DNA from 3 places in the Streptomyces sp. NPDC048291 genome. Region 1 is predicted to be linked to each of the others. Evidence: riboswitches for the same ligand, from Rfam matches in the RefSeq annotation. Region 1 holds a riboswitch; each other region holds the start of a gene.
The links. A riboswitch is a leader RNA that binds a small molecule or an ion and turns the genes downstream of it on or off. The one in region 1 is predicted to bind cyclic di-AMP.
Positions count from the first base shown of each region.

Region 2: linked by a shared signal. The riboswitch ahead of ACGF5O_RS16785 (M23 family metallopeptidase) and the one ahead of ACGF5O_RS40325 (transglycosylase SLT domain-containing protein) in region 1 are both predicted to bind cyclic di-AMP.
Region 3: linked by a shared signal. The riboswitch ahead of ACGF5O_RS14705 (M23 family metallopeptidase) and the one ahead of ACGF5O_RS40325 (transglycosylase SLT domain-containing protein) in region 1 are both predicted to bind cyclic di-AMP.

Region 1 covers NZ_JBICZC010000017.1:214,007-218,900, forward strand. Annotated here, with positions in the region: gene ACGF5O_RS40315 (ATP-grasp domain-containing protein) at 1-962, shown strand, start outside; gene ACGF5O_RS40320 (HAD family hydrolase) at 1,095-1,901, shown strand; gene ACGF5O_RS40325 (transglycosylase SLT domain-containing protein) at 1,959-2,447, opposite strand; cyclic di-AMP (ydaO/yuaA leader) riboswitch at 2,453-2,649, opposite strand; gene ACGF5O_RS40330 (polyprenyl synthetase family protein) at 3,640-4,650, shown strand; gene ACGF5O_RS40335 (CHRD domain-containing protein) at 4,777-4,894, shown strand, end outside.
Region 2 covers NZ_JBICZC010000006.1:21,118-26,011, reverse strand. Annotated here, with positions in the region: gene ACGF5O_RS16800 (dihydrofolate reductase family protein) at 1-887, shown strand, start outside; tRNA gene ACGF5O_RS16795 (tRNA-Met) at 977-1,050, shown strand; gene ACGF5O_RS16790 (PP2C family protein-serine/threonine phosphatase) at 1,265-2,362, shown strand; cyclic di-AMP (ydaO/yuaA leader) riboswitch at 2,613-2,773, shown strand; gene ACGF5O_RS16785 (M23 family metallopeptidase) at 2,781-3,818, shown strand; gene ACGF5O_RS16780 (aldo/keto reductase) at 4,036-4,894, shown strand, end outside.
Region 3 covers NZ_JBICZC010000005.1:175,833-180,726, reverse strand. Annotated here, with positions in the region: gene ACGF5O_RS14710 (GntR family transcriptional regulator) at 1-685, opposite strand, end outside; gene ACGF5O_RS14705 (M23 family metallopeptidase) at 1,060-1,815, opposite strand; cyclic di-AMP (ydaO/yuaA leader) riboswitch at 1,828-1,991, opposite strand; gene ACGF5O_RS14700 (M16 family metallopeptidase) at 2,184-3,572, opposite strand; gene ACGF5O_RS14695 (M16 family metallopeptidase) at 3,569-4,894, opposite strand, start outside.

The sequences.
Region 1 (4,894 bases):
AGGAGGCCGCGGTCCTGATCGCCGAGCACCAGGACGCGCTCGGCGACCGTTTCCTCTTCCCGCGCGTGGACCCGGAACTGCCCCGCCGGCTGGCGAGCAAACAGGGCCTGCACGAACTGTGCGTGGAGCACGGCATCCCGAGCCCGGCCGCCGCCTTCCCCGACTCGTACGACGAGATCGCCGACTTCGCGGAGAAGGCCCGCTTCCCGATCGTCGCCAAGAACCGCGAGGCGTTCGTCCGGCGCAAGCAGCCCGCCGTCAACGGAACGACGCGGATCGCCACCCGGGAGGGGCTGCTCACCCTCGCCCGTGACTGGGGCACCCATCCGGGTGTCATCCTCCAGGAGTACCTCCCGAGGGAGGAGGCCGAGGACTGGATCGTGCACGCGTACTTCGACGCCGACTCCAATCCGTGCGCCCTGTTCACAGGGGTCAAGGTCCGCTCCTGGCCGCCGCACGCCGGCATGACCGCGAACGCGTACGTCGTCGACAACCCGGAACTCGCCGACCTTGCCGCGCGTTTCATCAAGCAGATCGGCTTCACCGGCGTCATCGACCTCGACCTGCGCTTCGACCGGCGGGACGGGCAGTACAAGCTGCTCGACTTCAATCCGCGCATGGGCGCCCAGTTCCGGCTCTTCGAGAGCGAGTCGGGGGTGGACGTCGTCCGCGCCATGCATCTGGACCTGACCGGGCGCCGCGTTCCGGAGGGGGAGCAGCGCGCCGGCCACCGTTACGTGGTGGAGAACATCGACCTGCCCGCCCTCCTCGCCTACCGCCGCAGCGGCTACACGACACCGCACGCACCGAAGCGGCCGAGCGGGACCGAGCTGGCCTGGCTGGCGGGCGACGACCCGCTGCCGTTCGTCACCATGCTCGCCCGCTTCGTGCGCCCGGGCGCGAAGCACCTCTACCAGCTGTGGCGCACCAACCGCCGTGGTTCCAGCGCCGCCATGAAGTAGGCACAGTTCTCGGGCATCTCGGAAAACATCACGCCCGCCACCGACAGCGGCCCCATCACGGAGGCGGCGGGCGCCACTTGAGGCCGAAACGCACAGTGAGTCCCAGGGCCGCGCTGTCCGTATTCTCTGATCATGGTCGCACCCTCCCCGTACTCACTGATCGCCACCGACCTGGACGGCACGCTGCTGCGCGGCGACGACACCTTCTCGGAACGGTCGCTGGCCGCGCTCGGGCGAGCGGGCCGGGCCGGTGCCCGCCACCTCGTGGTGACCGGCCGTCCGGCCCCGAGAGTGCGCCCGCTCCTCGACGACCTCGGCTGCACGGGACTCGCGGTCTGCGGTCAGGGCGCGCAGGTGTACGACGCCGGGTCGAACCGGCTGCTGTGGTCGGTCACCCTGGACCGGGAACTGGCGGAGACCGCACTCGGCAAGATCGAGGCCGAGATCGGCCAGGTGTACGCGGCGGTCGACCAGGACGGCGTGGACGGGCTCACGCTCATCGAGCCGGGCTATCTGATGCCCCACCCCACGCTGCCCGCGCTGCGCGTCGCCCGGCGCGACGACCTGTGGTGCGCGCCCATCAGCAAGGTGCTGCTGCGCCACCACACCCTGTCCGACGACGAACTGGCGGCGACGGCCCGCTCGGTGGTCGGATCGCTGGCGACGGTCACGATGTCGGGCCCGGGAACCGTCGAACTGCAGCCGTGCGGGGTGACCAAGGCGACCGGGCTCGCGCTGGCCGCCGACCGTCTGGGGCTGAGCCCCGAACAGGCCATCGCCTTCGGTGACATGCCCAACGACATCCCGATGTTCGAGTGGGCGGCCCACGGGGTGGCGATGGCCGACGCCCACCCCGAACTCAGGGCGGTGGCCGACGAGATCACCACGTCGAACGAGGACGACGGCATCGCCGTCGTCCTCGAAAGACTCTTCGACTGACGTAGGACGTCGAAGGCACCTCGGCGGGACGCCGAAGGGACGTCGACGGGACTTCGGTCAGTACGCGCCGTGGACGTTGTCGATCGAGCCGTACCGCGCGGCCGCGTAGTTGCAGGCGGCGGTGATGTTCGCGACCGGGTCGTAGACGTCGAACGACGTGCCGTCCACGTGGTAGGTCTTGAACGTCGGGTCGATCACCTGGAGCAGGCCCTTGGACGGGATGCCCTTGGCCGCGTTGGAGTCCCAGAGGTTGATGGCCTGCGGGTTGCCGGAGGACTCCCGGATGACGTTGCGGTAGATGCCGTTGTAGGTGCCCGGGATGTTCTTCTCCCGCATGATCGCGAGGGACTCGCGGATCCAGCCGTCGAGGTTGTTCGGGTACCCGGCGAGGGTCGTCGAGGCCGTCGTGGTGGAGGAGCCGGCGGCGGACGCGGCCGTCGCCCCGATGAGCGGCAGGGCGAGTACGGCGGCACCGGTGCCGACGACGGCGAGGGTGCGGACGATGCGGTTACGGCGGGGACGGTGGTGCTGAGCGACAGCAGGCATGGCGAAGTTCCTCTCCGTCGCCTGCGAGGTGAGCTGTCGGGTTCGGGCCCGGGGAGTGCCCGGCCGCACCGCCCGAAGGCGATGCGACTTCACCCCTAGCCGTTCCGGAACGACGTCTGTTCTGTGACGTCGGCCGCCCGGTCCGGCGACTTACCTGGGTCCCCCGCTCCTGCCAAGCGAATGAACTCGTTGATGGGTCACTACGGGCGGCGGCAGGATTCGGCGTCCGCCCGGCGAGCCGGAACGTATGCGAGAGCACATGTCCGGAACAAGAGGCTGATTCACACAACATGCTGATTGACCTTGATCTGTGCCGTATGGGGCACTTGATCCTTTGCTGTTGCCAACCCTCAACTGGCCTACAGGGAAAGGAGGGAAGGGTCGCCTGGCGGCCTCTGTGGCCCCAGGGTCCACGTGACCTACTTCACGAATCCGCAATAACGGCAAATTGGGACATGTGGGATTCGCGGAATCCGGCCTTTTCCTGGTTCGAGGGAATAGCGTCTCGCTCGTATTCGTTCGGATTGCCTCCCTGGGGGTAATCAATGCGAATAATTATTGAGATTAGTCCGTATTGTCGGTTTTTGCGGCGACGCGTGCATGCTGCTCATCGGGTTCAACGGGGTGGCCGGGACGGTCGGTTGGCGAGTCCGGGTGTCGGGGGCGCGCGTGATTCTCGTCACGTCGGTCGAAGGGGGGTGTCGGGGAATCGGAGTCCGGTGCGCGTGTCCACCGTGAGGGCGGAACCTCCCCTGCGGTGCCCGTCGTTGACTTGGTGGACGCCCGAGCGTCACGCGCGCGGTCGGGAGAACGCGGATCGGGGAGGTCGTCGTGCATGCTCTCGCGGAGGAAGGGTGTACGGACGGGTGCGCCCGGGCAGGTGACGTCGGTCCGGGGGAGCGGGGTCGATCGCGGGCGGCGGTCGTCCGGAGAGCCCGGTGCGGGGTCCGGTTCGGGACACGGCCCGGGCCTCGGTTCGGGACAACTGCCCGCACTTCCTGTTAAGTCATTGGATGTCAGGTCGTATCAGCTGATCAAAAACATAACGGTCGTGATCCGATAGCGCCCGGGGTGTAACCGTGGGCGCTATCGGTGATCGAAACCTGACCGGATACGCTGACTTGAGTGATGGCAGCGACCTATCGACAAACCGTGTAATCGCCAGTAGACACCAGCAGACAGGAGACCCCTCGTGACCGTCGTCGGGCCGTTCGGGCTGAGCGTGCGGGACCAGGCTCTGGAAGCCGATGTCCAGGCCGGATTGACGGCTGTCGAGGAGGGCTTGCTAGAAGCCACCAAGAGCGAGGTCCCGTTCATCACGGAGGCGGCGCAGCACCTCGTGCGGGCCGGGGGGAAGCGGTTCCGCCCGCTGCTGGTGATGCTCGCCGCGCAGTTCGGTGACCCGTACGCACCCGGTGTCGTGCCGTCGGCCGTCGTCGTCGAGCTCACCCACCTGGCCACGCTGTACCACGACGACGTCATGGACGAGGCCGCCGTGCGGCGCGGTGTCGACAGCGCCAACACCCGCTGGGGCAATTCGCTCGCCGTCCTCACCGGAGACTTCCTCTTCGCCCGGGCCTCCCAGATCCTCGCCGACCTCGGACCCGAGGCGGTCCGGGTCCAGGCCCTCGCGTTCGAGCGGCTGGTGACCGGTCAGATCCTGGAGACGGCAGGCCCGTCGGACGGCCGTGACCCGGTCGAGCACTACCTCGACGTGCTCAGTGGCAAGACCGGCTCGCTGGTCGCGGTCTCCTGCCGCTTCGGAGCCATGCTGTCCGGTGCCGACGAGACGGTCGTCGACGTCCTCACCCAGTACGGCGAACGGCTCGGTGTCGCCTTCCAGCTCGCCGACGACGTGCTGGACATCGCCTCCGACTCGCGCGAGTCCGGCAAGACCCCGGGGACGGACCTCCGTGAGGGCGTGCCCACGCTTCCGGTGCTGCGGCTGCGGGAGCGGGCGGCCCGGCTGGGGCTGGCCGAGGACATCGCCCTGTGCGAGCTGCTGGACTCCGACCTCACGGACGACGCGCGGCACGCGGAGGCCCTGACGGCGCTGCGGGCGCATCCGGCGCTTGAGCAGGCCCGCCGGGACGCGGTCCGGTACGCGGAGGAGGCGCGGGCCGCGCTGGGTCCGCTGCCGGAGTGCGACCCGAAGACGGCGCTGGTCGAGCTGTGCGATGCGGTGGTGCACCGAGCCGGATAGCCGGATAGTCCGATATGTGGCTCAGGTCACATTGTTGGACTGAGTCCAATCCGGGACGCGTTCCGTACTCCCACCCAGAAGCCGACGCAGGGGGCGTCGGCTGACACAGGGGGAGAAAACGGAATCATGGTCATCGACGCAACGCGCCGCAAGAGCCTCGTCGCCGCTGCCATCACCGTCACCGCTCTCGGCGGTATCGCCGTCCCGGCATCCGCCGCCACCGGCCACAGCTCCACCGGCCACA
Region 2 (4,894 bases), on a different contig from region 1:
CCACCGGCGACCTCGACCCGGACGCGAGGTTCTGGCACACCGGCGGCGAGAAGATCGTGTACACGACGGACGAGGGCGCGCAGCGGGCCCGCGCCCTCGGGATCGCCGCGGACGTCGTCTCCCTCGGCGCCGACCTCGACTGGCGGCTGCTCCTGGAGCACCTGCACGACGTACGGGGCGTACGGCGGCTGATGGTCGAGGGCGGCGGCACCGTCCACACCCAGCTCCTCCAGCAGGGCCTGGCCGACGAGCTCCAGCTGGTCCTGGCCCCCCTCTTCGTCGGCGACCCGAAGGCACCGCGGCTGTTCGGTCCCGGCGGGTACCAGGCCGGGCGGCTGCGGCTCGTGGAGACCCGCCGGATCGAGGACGTCGTCCTCATGCGCTACGAGCCCACGGCCCCCGGCACCCCCGGTATCCCCGGCACCGGCGGGTCGGCGTCCGCCGCGGACCGGCACTGGCTGCGGCTCGCCTGTGAGCTGGCGGCCGAGTGCCCGCCCTCCCGGACCGCGTTCAGCGTGGGTGCGGTGGTCGTCGCGGCCGACGGCACGGAGCTGGCCCGCGGCCACTCCCGGGAGGCCGGCGACCCCGTGGTCCACGCGGAGGAGGCGGCCCTGGCCAAGATCCCCGCGGACGACCCCCGGCTGGCCGCGGCCACGGTCTACACCAGCCTCGAACCCTGCACCCACCGCGCCTCCCGCCCGCACCCCTGCGCCGAACTGATCCTCCGGGCCGGGGTACGACGGGTGGTGACGGCATGGCGCGAGCCGGACACGTTCGTGACGGCGGCCGACGGGACGGGGGCGCTGCGGGAGGCCGGGGTGGCGGTGCTGGTGCTCGGAGAGTACGAGGGGGAGGCGAAGGCGCCCAACGGGCACCTGCTGACCTGAGCAGACCTGACCTGAGCTGACCTGAGGCGTCCACCGGAAGTAACCCGTGTGACTTCACCTCTTCCGATGGCGTATGCTGGTTTCACCGACGCGGGGTGGAGCAGCTCGGTAGCTCGCTGGGCTCATAACCCAGAGGTCGCAGGTTCAAATCCTGTCCCCGCTACTGAAACCCAGGGCCGGAATCCGATTCGAGGATTCCGGCCCTGAGTCATGTCCGGGCGCAGGTTCCTCTCCGGACCCGTCCGTAGTCATCCGCCCGGCCCACACCATTCGCTTCGCCCGCTCACAGCCGCAAACCTGGACGGACAGGCATCGAACCCATCGAATACGTCAGGCACGTCGAGCACGTCGAACACGTGGTGCATCAGGGGGGTCGTGTGGTGGGCCGTGGAGAGGCGGAGCAGCGCGGCCCCGTGTCCGCCCGCACCCTCGCCCGCTTCCTGCCCGCGCTGCTGATCTGCACGGGCGTCTGCTACGACGTGCTCACCCCCGCGGTCTTCACCGCGGCCCCCTTCTTCACGGCCGCCCCGCTGATCGCCGCGCCGCTCGCCTCCCTGCGCACCACCCTCCTCACGGGCCTGGCCGCGCTCCTCGCCACCTACGCCGTGCACGCGCGGTCGGCGGTTGTCCCGGACGCCGACGCCGTCACCGAGATCGTCACGGTGGCCACCGTCGCCGTCCTCGCCGCCGGCATCAACCGGATCGTCCGGATCGGCGACCAGCGCCTCGCCTCCGCCCGCGAGGTCGCCGAGGCCGCCCAGCGGGCCGTGCTGCCCGAGCCCACCGAGCGGATCGGCGGCTTCGAGATCGCCGCCCGCTACCAGGCGGCCCAGGAGGGCACCCTCATCGGCGGCGACCTGTACGCCGTCCAGGACACCCCGTACGGCGTGCGGCTGGTCGTCGGCGACGTGCGCGGCAAGGGGATGGGCGCGGTCGCCGCCGTCGCCGTGCTCATCGGCGCGTTCCGGGAGGCCGCCGAGCAGGAGGTCACGCTGGAGGCGGTCGCCGGGCGGCTGGAGCGGGCGTTGGTGCGCGAGGGCGGCAGGCGCGGCGGCATCGCCGCCGACGAGGGGTTCACCACCGCCGTACTCGCCGAACTCCCGCACGGAGGCGGCACGCTCCGGATCGTCAACCGCGGTCATCCGCCGCCCCTGCTGCTGCTCGGCGACGGCGAGGTGCGCCCGCTGCGGGCGCCGGAGGCCGCGCTGCCGCTCGGGATGGGCGAGCTGGGGACGTGGCCCGACCGGGCGGCCGAGTACGGGTTCCCGAGCGGGGCCACGCTGCTGCTGCACACCGACGGCCTCTCCGAGGCGCGGGACGCGCACGGCCGCTTCTACGACCCGGAGCGGCGGCTGGCCGGCCGTACCGTCACCGCCCCCGGCCCTCTGGTGGACCGGCTCGCGGCCGAAGTACGCCGGCACACCGGCGGCGGCATGACGGACGACATGGCGCTGCTCGCCGTACGGCGGCCCTGAGCGGCGCGCGGTCACGTTGGGTGTCCGGGCGACCGCCCTGCGCATAACAACTGAGTCACCATCAAAACCTGTGTGACTCCTGAGCTGAGCAGCGTGCACCGCCGACTCGACCGTTTTTGACCGGTCGTGGCAGGTAAGTCCAAGCTTTGAAAGCTTAATGATCAAGACGAACTGCTTGGAATCTGGTAGCCGTGTCTATTAACGTTCGATAACGCAGCGCGGTCGTCCCAGCCGTCACCCGCGACGGCTCCGTGCGCACGCGCCGAATCCCGCAAGGGAACCGGGGAACCACCACCTTGGGGTGAATCGCACGGCTACCGCCGGGTACGAAACGGCCGGTATACGCGCGTAGGAGACCTTCCCGCTCCGAACCCGTCAGCTAACCCGGTAGGCAGCGGAAGGAAAGGAGTGCGCCCGCGTGGCGTCCAACCCGCCTGCTCCTACAGCCCCGTTCGTGCCCAGCCAGCGTCCGCCGGAGACCTTCGGCTACGGTGGCTACCGCGCCGAGGAGGGCCCCTTCGAGGAGTGGAACCCCACCGAGGAGTCCCTCTCCGCGGTACGCGGCCGGCACCGGGTCGCCAAGCAGAAGGGCGGCGGGCTCGCCCGCAGCTCCACGGTTCTCGGCGTCGGCGTGATCGCCGCCGTCGGTGCGGGCGGCATGGCCAGCGCCAACACCGGCAAGCCGCCGGTCTCCATCTCGCTGCCCGACCTGCCCTCCTCGGTCGACGCCCTGCTCGGCGAGGGCGGCGGCCACCAGGCCACCCAGACCGCGCTCAGCAGCGTCACCACGACGACCGCCACCGACGCGGACTCCTCCTCGTCCGACGCCGGCGAGGCGCTGCGCAGCCGGATCATCGCGCAGGCCGCGCAGCAGCAGAGCCAGCTCGACACCAAGGCCAGCGCCAAGGCCGTCGCCGCCGCCGACAAGGCGGCCGCGGACGCCGAGGCCAAGGCGGAGCAGGCCGCCGCGGCCAAGGCCGCCGACGCCAAGGAGAAGGCCGAGGCCTCCGCGAAGGAGAAGGCCGAGCAGGCCCGCCTCGCCGAGCTGGCCAAGCAGTACACGCTGCCCGTCGTCTCGTACACGATCACCGGCACCTTCGGCCAGGCCGGCTCGATGTGGTCCTCCGGCTACCACACCGGCCTCGACTTCGCCGCGCCCACCGGCACGCTGATCAAGGCCGTGCACAGCGGCACGGTCACCGAGGCGGGCTGGGCCGGCTCCTACGGCTACCGCACGATCATCACCCTCGACGACGGCACCGAGCTGTGGTTCTGCCACCAGTCCTCGATCGGCGTCAAGGTCGGCCAGAAGGTCGCCACCGGCGACGTCATCGGCCGCGTCGGCGCCACCGGCAACGTGACCGGCCCGCACCTCCACCTGGAGGTCCACCCGAACGGCCAGGCCACCGCCATCGACCCGATGACCTGGCTGCGCGGCAAGGGCCTCAACCCCTGACCCGAGCCGGCCTGAGACCCGACCTGATCTGATCTGATCTGACCTGACCTGAGACCCGACCGGACGCGGATTCGGACCGCGCCCACCGGCCCCCGGCGGCCCTGACGGCAACCCCCCGGCGTCAGGGCCGTCGGTGTCCCGAGCCGTGGATTCCGCTTTTACGAGACCTTCGTAAAACACGGGATGGGTCTCCAGGCGGCCCGTGTTGAAGTTGAGCATGACTGCTCTTCGCAAACTCGGCTCTTCCGACCTCGAGGTCTTCCCGCTCGCCCTCGGCGGCAACGTCTTCGGCTGGACGGCCGACGAGGCCACCTCCTTCGCCGTCCTCGACGCGTACGCCGCCGCGGGCGGCAACTTCGTCGACACCGCCGACTCGTACACGGCGTGGATCGAGGGCAACAAGGGCGGCGAGTCCGAGACGATCATCGGCAAGTGGGTCAAGGCGCGCGGCAACCGCGACGACGTCGTCATCGCGACGAAGGTCAGCCAGCACCCCGAGTACCTCGGCCTGTCCGCCGCCAACATCAGGGCTGCCGCCGACGCGTCCCTGCGCCGTCTCGGCACCGACCACATCGACCTGTACTACACGCATTTCGACAAGCCCGAGATCCCGGTCGAGGAGATCATCGGCGCGCTGGACGAGCTGGTGCGGGCGGGCAAGGTCCGGCACATCGCCGCGTCCAACATCACGCCCGAGCGGCTCCAGGAGTCCCTGGACCTCTCCGACCGCGAGGGCCTCGCCCGGTACGTCGCCGTCCAGCCCCACTACAACCTGGTCTCCCGCGACACCTACGAGGGCCCGTTGCAGGACCTGGCCTCCCGCACCGGCCTCGCGGCCGTCCCCTACTTCTCGCTGGCCTCCGGTTTCCTCACCGGCAAGTACCGCCCCGGTACGACGGTGGACAGCGCGCGAGCGGGCCGTGCCGCCCAGTACGCGGAGTCGGAGCGCGGCCAGAGGGTCCTTGCGGCCCTGGACGAGATCGCCGCGGCCCACGAGGCCCCGATCCCCACGGTCGCCCTGGCCTGGCTGGCGGCCCAGCCCACCATCACGGCCCCGATCGCCTCGGCCCGTACCC
Region 3 (4,894 bases), on a different contig from region 1:
GGCCCGACATGTTTACGGGATGTTGCGAAGTCCTCACACCGTTCACCCGTTCGGTGGCGCCGGGAAATCGCAGCCGGTGGGAGACCGCCGAACGCTCGGTGTGCAGGGCCGTGATCGCCCGGGCGCGGTCGGCGTCGCCGCGCGCCACCGCGTCCACGATGGCGCCGTGCTCCGTCCAGGACTCCACGGGGTTGGCCGGCGTCTCCACGGTGTACATCCAGGCGATCTTGTGACGCAGCTGGGTGAGCGTCGAGGTCAGAGCATGGCTGCCGGAGGCCTGCGCAAGAGTCTCGTGGAACCAGCCGCCCAGGGAGCGCAGGTCCTCGCTGTTGCCCCGCCTGGCCCGCTCCTGACCCAGCCTGACCAGTCCGCGCAGCACCTTGAGGTGGGCCTCGGTGCGGCGCTGGGCGGCCCGGGAGGCGCCGAGCGGCTCCAGGAGCATGCGCATCTCCAGCAGGTCGGCGGCCTCCTGCTCGGTCGGTTCGGCCACGCACGCGCCCGCGTGCCGGCGGGTCAGCACGAAGCCCTCGGCCTCCAGGGTGCGCAGGGCCTCGCGGACGGGGACGCGCGAGACCCCGTAGCGGCGGGCCAGGAGTTCCTCGGTGAGCCGGCTGCCGCGCTCGTAGACACCCGCGACGATGTCGTCCCGGATCGCCGTGCATACCGAGTGCGCCGGAATACGCATGACCGACCTCCGCCTTAATCCCCGTGAAACGCCGCCGAGTGGCGTCCGTTCCGTGACTCTATTGCAATGGGCCGCAATTTCCGACGGGGGGCCGGAATCCAGGGATATATTTTGGACAGCGGGGGCACGAAAACGGCGAAAGCCCCGGCGTGGGGGGCCGGGGCTCCGGAAGATCTCACGGGTTGTTGTCGCACGGTGGTCGGGTCCGGGTGCGTGGGGGTTGCCCGCGCAGTTCCCCGCGCCCCTGAAAGGGGCGCTGCGCGTGACGCCCCTGAAAAAGGACGCGGGGAACTGCGCGACCAGCCACGGCGCACCCGCACCGGACGCACCGCACCGCCACGTCGGTCTCGGCGCCGGACCCGCGTCCAGCTCCCTCAGACGTTCACGCCGTGCTTGCGGAGGTAGGCGACCGGGTCGACGTCGGAGCCGTACTCGGGGGTCGTGCGGGCCTCGAAGTGGAGGTGGGGTCCGGTCGTGTTGCCGGTCGAGCCGGAGAGGCCGATCTGCTGGCCCGGGGTGACCTGCTGACCCACCGAGACGCCGATGGACGAGAGGTGGCCGTACTGGGTGTACATGCCGTCGGCCATCTTGATGACGATCTCGTTGCCGTACGCCCCGCCCCAGCCGGTGGAGACGACCGTGCCGGTGCCGACCGCGTGCACGGCCGTGCCGCTCGCGGCGTGGAAGTCGATGCCGGTGTGGGTGCCGGAGGACCACAGGGAGCCGCCGGTCTTGTAGCCGGTGGAGACGTAGGAGTCGCTGATCGGCGCGACGAAGGTGTTGAGGCGCTTGCGCTCGGCCGCCCGGGCGGCGCGTACCTCGGCCGCGCGCTCCGCCTTGGCCTGTTCCGCGGCCTTCTTGCGGGCGGCCTCCTCGGCCGCCTTGCGCTCGGCGACGGCCTTCTGGGCAGCGGCCTGGGCGTCGATCTGCTCGGCGACGGAGTCGCTGATCGTGATGACGGGGGTGAGGCCGGTCTGCTCGACGGAGTTCTCCGCGGCGAGCGCCGGGGCGGCGGAGACGGTGCTGATGACACCCGTGGTGGTGAGGGCCGCGATACCGGCGGCCTGCGCGGTGGTGCGCTTCACCCGGCCGGGACGACGGTGCTTCCCGGAGGCGCACATGAACGCCATGTAGAGGCTGGTCCTTTCCTTCCCTCTCGCCTACCGGGTTAGCTGACGGGTTCGGAGCAGGAAGGTCTCCTACGGGCCCCCTCGCGACACGCGCGGGCACCCGATTCACCCCAGGGACTGCGTGGGTCCCCGGCTCCCCTGGCTCGCGCCGTACGGGGACTCGGCGATGGCTGTCCGGTGCCGCGGACGCGGCGCGATGCCTGACGGACAGCCCGGAAGAACCTACGAGGGGCCGCCTTCAATGCTCAAACGGATCACTGCTTTTGTCGCGTATCCCACAGGGCAGACAGGCAACCTCTGCCCCAATTCGGACATTCCAGAGCCCTGGTGACCGGGTGGTCACCAGGGCTCCGCACACGCGCGTGCCGCTACTCGGCGGTGACGACCGTGACTTCGCCGATCCCGAGCGCCTCCACGGGCTCCTTGATCTGCGCCGCGTCCCCGACGAGGACGGTCACCAGGCGGTCCACCGGGAAGGCGTTCACGACCGCCGCGGTGGCCTCCACGGTGCCGGTGTTGGCGAGTTGACGGTAGAGCGTGGCCTGGAAGTCGTCGGGCAGGTACTGCTCGACCTGGTCGGCCAGGGTGCCCGCGACGGCCGCCGCCGTCTCGTACTTGAGCGGCGCCACCCCGACGAGGTTCTGCACGGCCACGTCACGCTCGGCGTCCGTGAGGCCCTCGGCGGCGAGTGTGCGCAGCACCGTCCACAGGTCGGTCAGGGCCGGGCCGGTGTTCGGGGTGTCCACGGAGCCGCTGATGGCGAGCATCGAGACGCCGGTGCCGTCGGGCGCGGACCGCAGGACCTGCCCGAAGGAACGGACGCCGTAGGTGTAGCCCTTCTCCTCGCGCAGGACGCGGTCCAGGCGGGAGGTGAGGGTGCCGCCCAGGCAGTAGGTGCCGAGTACCTGGGCGGGCCAGACGCGGTCGTGCCGGTCGGAGCCGACGCGGCCGATGAGCAGCTGGGTCTGGACGGCGCCGGGGCGGTCCACGATGACGACCCGGCCGGTGTCGTCCGCGGACACCGACGGGACCGGGCGGAGCTGCGCAGTGGAGCCGCGCCAGGCGCCCAGGGTCTCGCCGAGCAGCTCGTCCAGGTCGATGCCGGTCAGGTCGCCGACGACGACCGCAGTGGCCGTGGCGGGGCGCACGTGCCGGTCGTAGAAGGCGCGGACGGCGGCCGCGTCGATCTTCTCGACGGTGTCCTCGGTGCCCTGGCGCGGACGCGACATCCGCGCGCTGGACGGGAAGAGCTGCCGGTAGAGCTCCTTGGCGGCCCGGCGGCTCGGGTTGGCCAGCTCGTGCGGGATCTCGTCGAGGCGGTTGCGGACCAGCCGCTCGACCTCGCTCTCGGCGAACGCGGGGGCCCGGAGGGCGTCGGAGAGCAGCCCGAGGCCCTTGGCGAGCCGGGAGGCGGGGACCTCCAGGCTGACGCGGACGCCGGGGTGGTCGGCGTGCGCGTCGAGGGTGGCGCCGGCCCGCTCCAGCTCGGCGGCGTACTCCTCGGCGGCGTGCTTGTCGGTGCCCTCGGAGAGGGCGCGCGCCATGATGGTGGCGACGCCGTCCAGGCCGGCAGGTTCGGCGTCCAGGGGTGCGTCCAGGAGCACCTCGACGGCGACGACCTGCTGGCCGGGGCGGTGGCAGCGGAGCACGGTCAGGCCGTTGTCCAGGGTGGCGCGCTCGGGGGCCGGGAAGGCCCAGGGCTTTGCCTCGCCCGGCTGCGGCTGGGAGTGGAAGTCCATGGTGGCGAGCTCGGTCACTTGGCCGTCTCCTCGTCGTTGTCGCCGGCTTCGACCGTGGCCTCGGCCTCGGGGTCCTCGGGTACGTCGGCGTCCGCGACGGTCTCCGGGGACTTGGGTTCGTAGACGAGCACGGCGCGGTTGTCGGGGCGCAGGCGGGCCTTGGCGACCTCCTGGACCTCCTCCGAGGTGACCGTCAGGACCCGCTGGACGGCGGTCAGGGCGAGCTGCGGGTCGCCGAACAGGACGGCGAAACGGCACAGTTCGTCCGCGCGGCCCGCGACGGTGCCGAGCCGGTCCAGCCACTCGCGCTCCAACTGGGCCTGGGCGCGCTCCATCTCCTCGGGCGTCGGGCCCTCTTCGGCGAACCGGGCGAGCTCCTCGTCGATGGCGGCCTCGATGACCGGCACCTCGACGTCGCCTGAGGTCTTCACGTCCAGCCACCCCAGCGACGGCGCCCCGGCGAGCCGCAGCAGGCCGAAGCCGGCCGCGACGGCCGTACGGTCGCGCCGGACCAGGCGGTTGTAGAGGCGGGAGGACTCGCCGCCGCCGAGGACGGTGAGGGCCAGGTCGGCCGCGTCGGAGACGCGCGTGCCGTCCTCCGGGAGCCGGTAGGCGGCCATCAGCGCCCGCGCGGGGACCTCCTCGACGACGACCTCACGCAGCTGTTCGCCCATGATCTCGGGCAGCGAGCCGTCGCGCGGGGTGGGCTTGCCGTCGTGCGCCGGGATGGAACCGAAGTACTTCTCGACCCAGGCGAGGGTCTGCTCCGGGTCGATGTCGCCGACCACGGAGAGCACCGCGTTGTTCGGCGCGTAGTAGGTGCGGAAGAACGCGCGCGCGTCCTCCAGGGTGGCCGCGTCCAGGTCGGCCATCGAGCCGATCGGCGTGTGGTGGTAGGGGTGGCCCTCCGGGTAGGCGAGCGCGGTGAGCTTCTCGAAGGCGGTGCCGTAGGGCACGTTGTCGTAGCGCTGGCGGCGCTCGTTCTTGACGACGTCCCGCTGGTTCTCCATCGACTCGTCGTCCAGGGCGGCGAGCAGCGAGCCCATGCGGTCGGCCTCCAGCCAGAGCGCGAGCTCCAGCTGGTGGGTGGGCATGGTCTCGAAGTAGTTGGTGCGCTCGAAGCTCGTGGTGCCGTTGAGCGAGCCGCCGGCGCCCTGGACCAGCTCGAAGTGGCCGTTGCCCTTCACCTGGGCGGAGCCCTGGAACATCAGGTGCTCGAAAAGGTGAGCCAGGCCGGTACGGCCCTTGACTTCGTGCCGGGAACCGACGTCGTACCAGAGGCAGACCGCCGCGACCGGGGTCAGGTGGTCCTCGGAGAGCACCACGCGCAGACCGTTGGC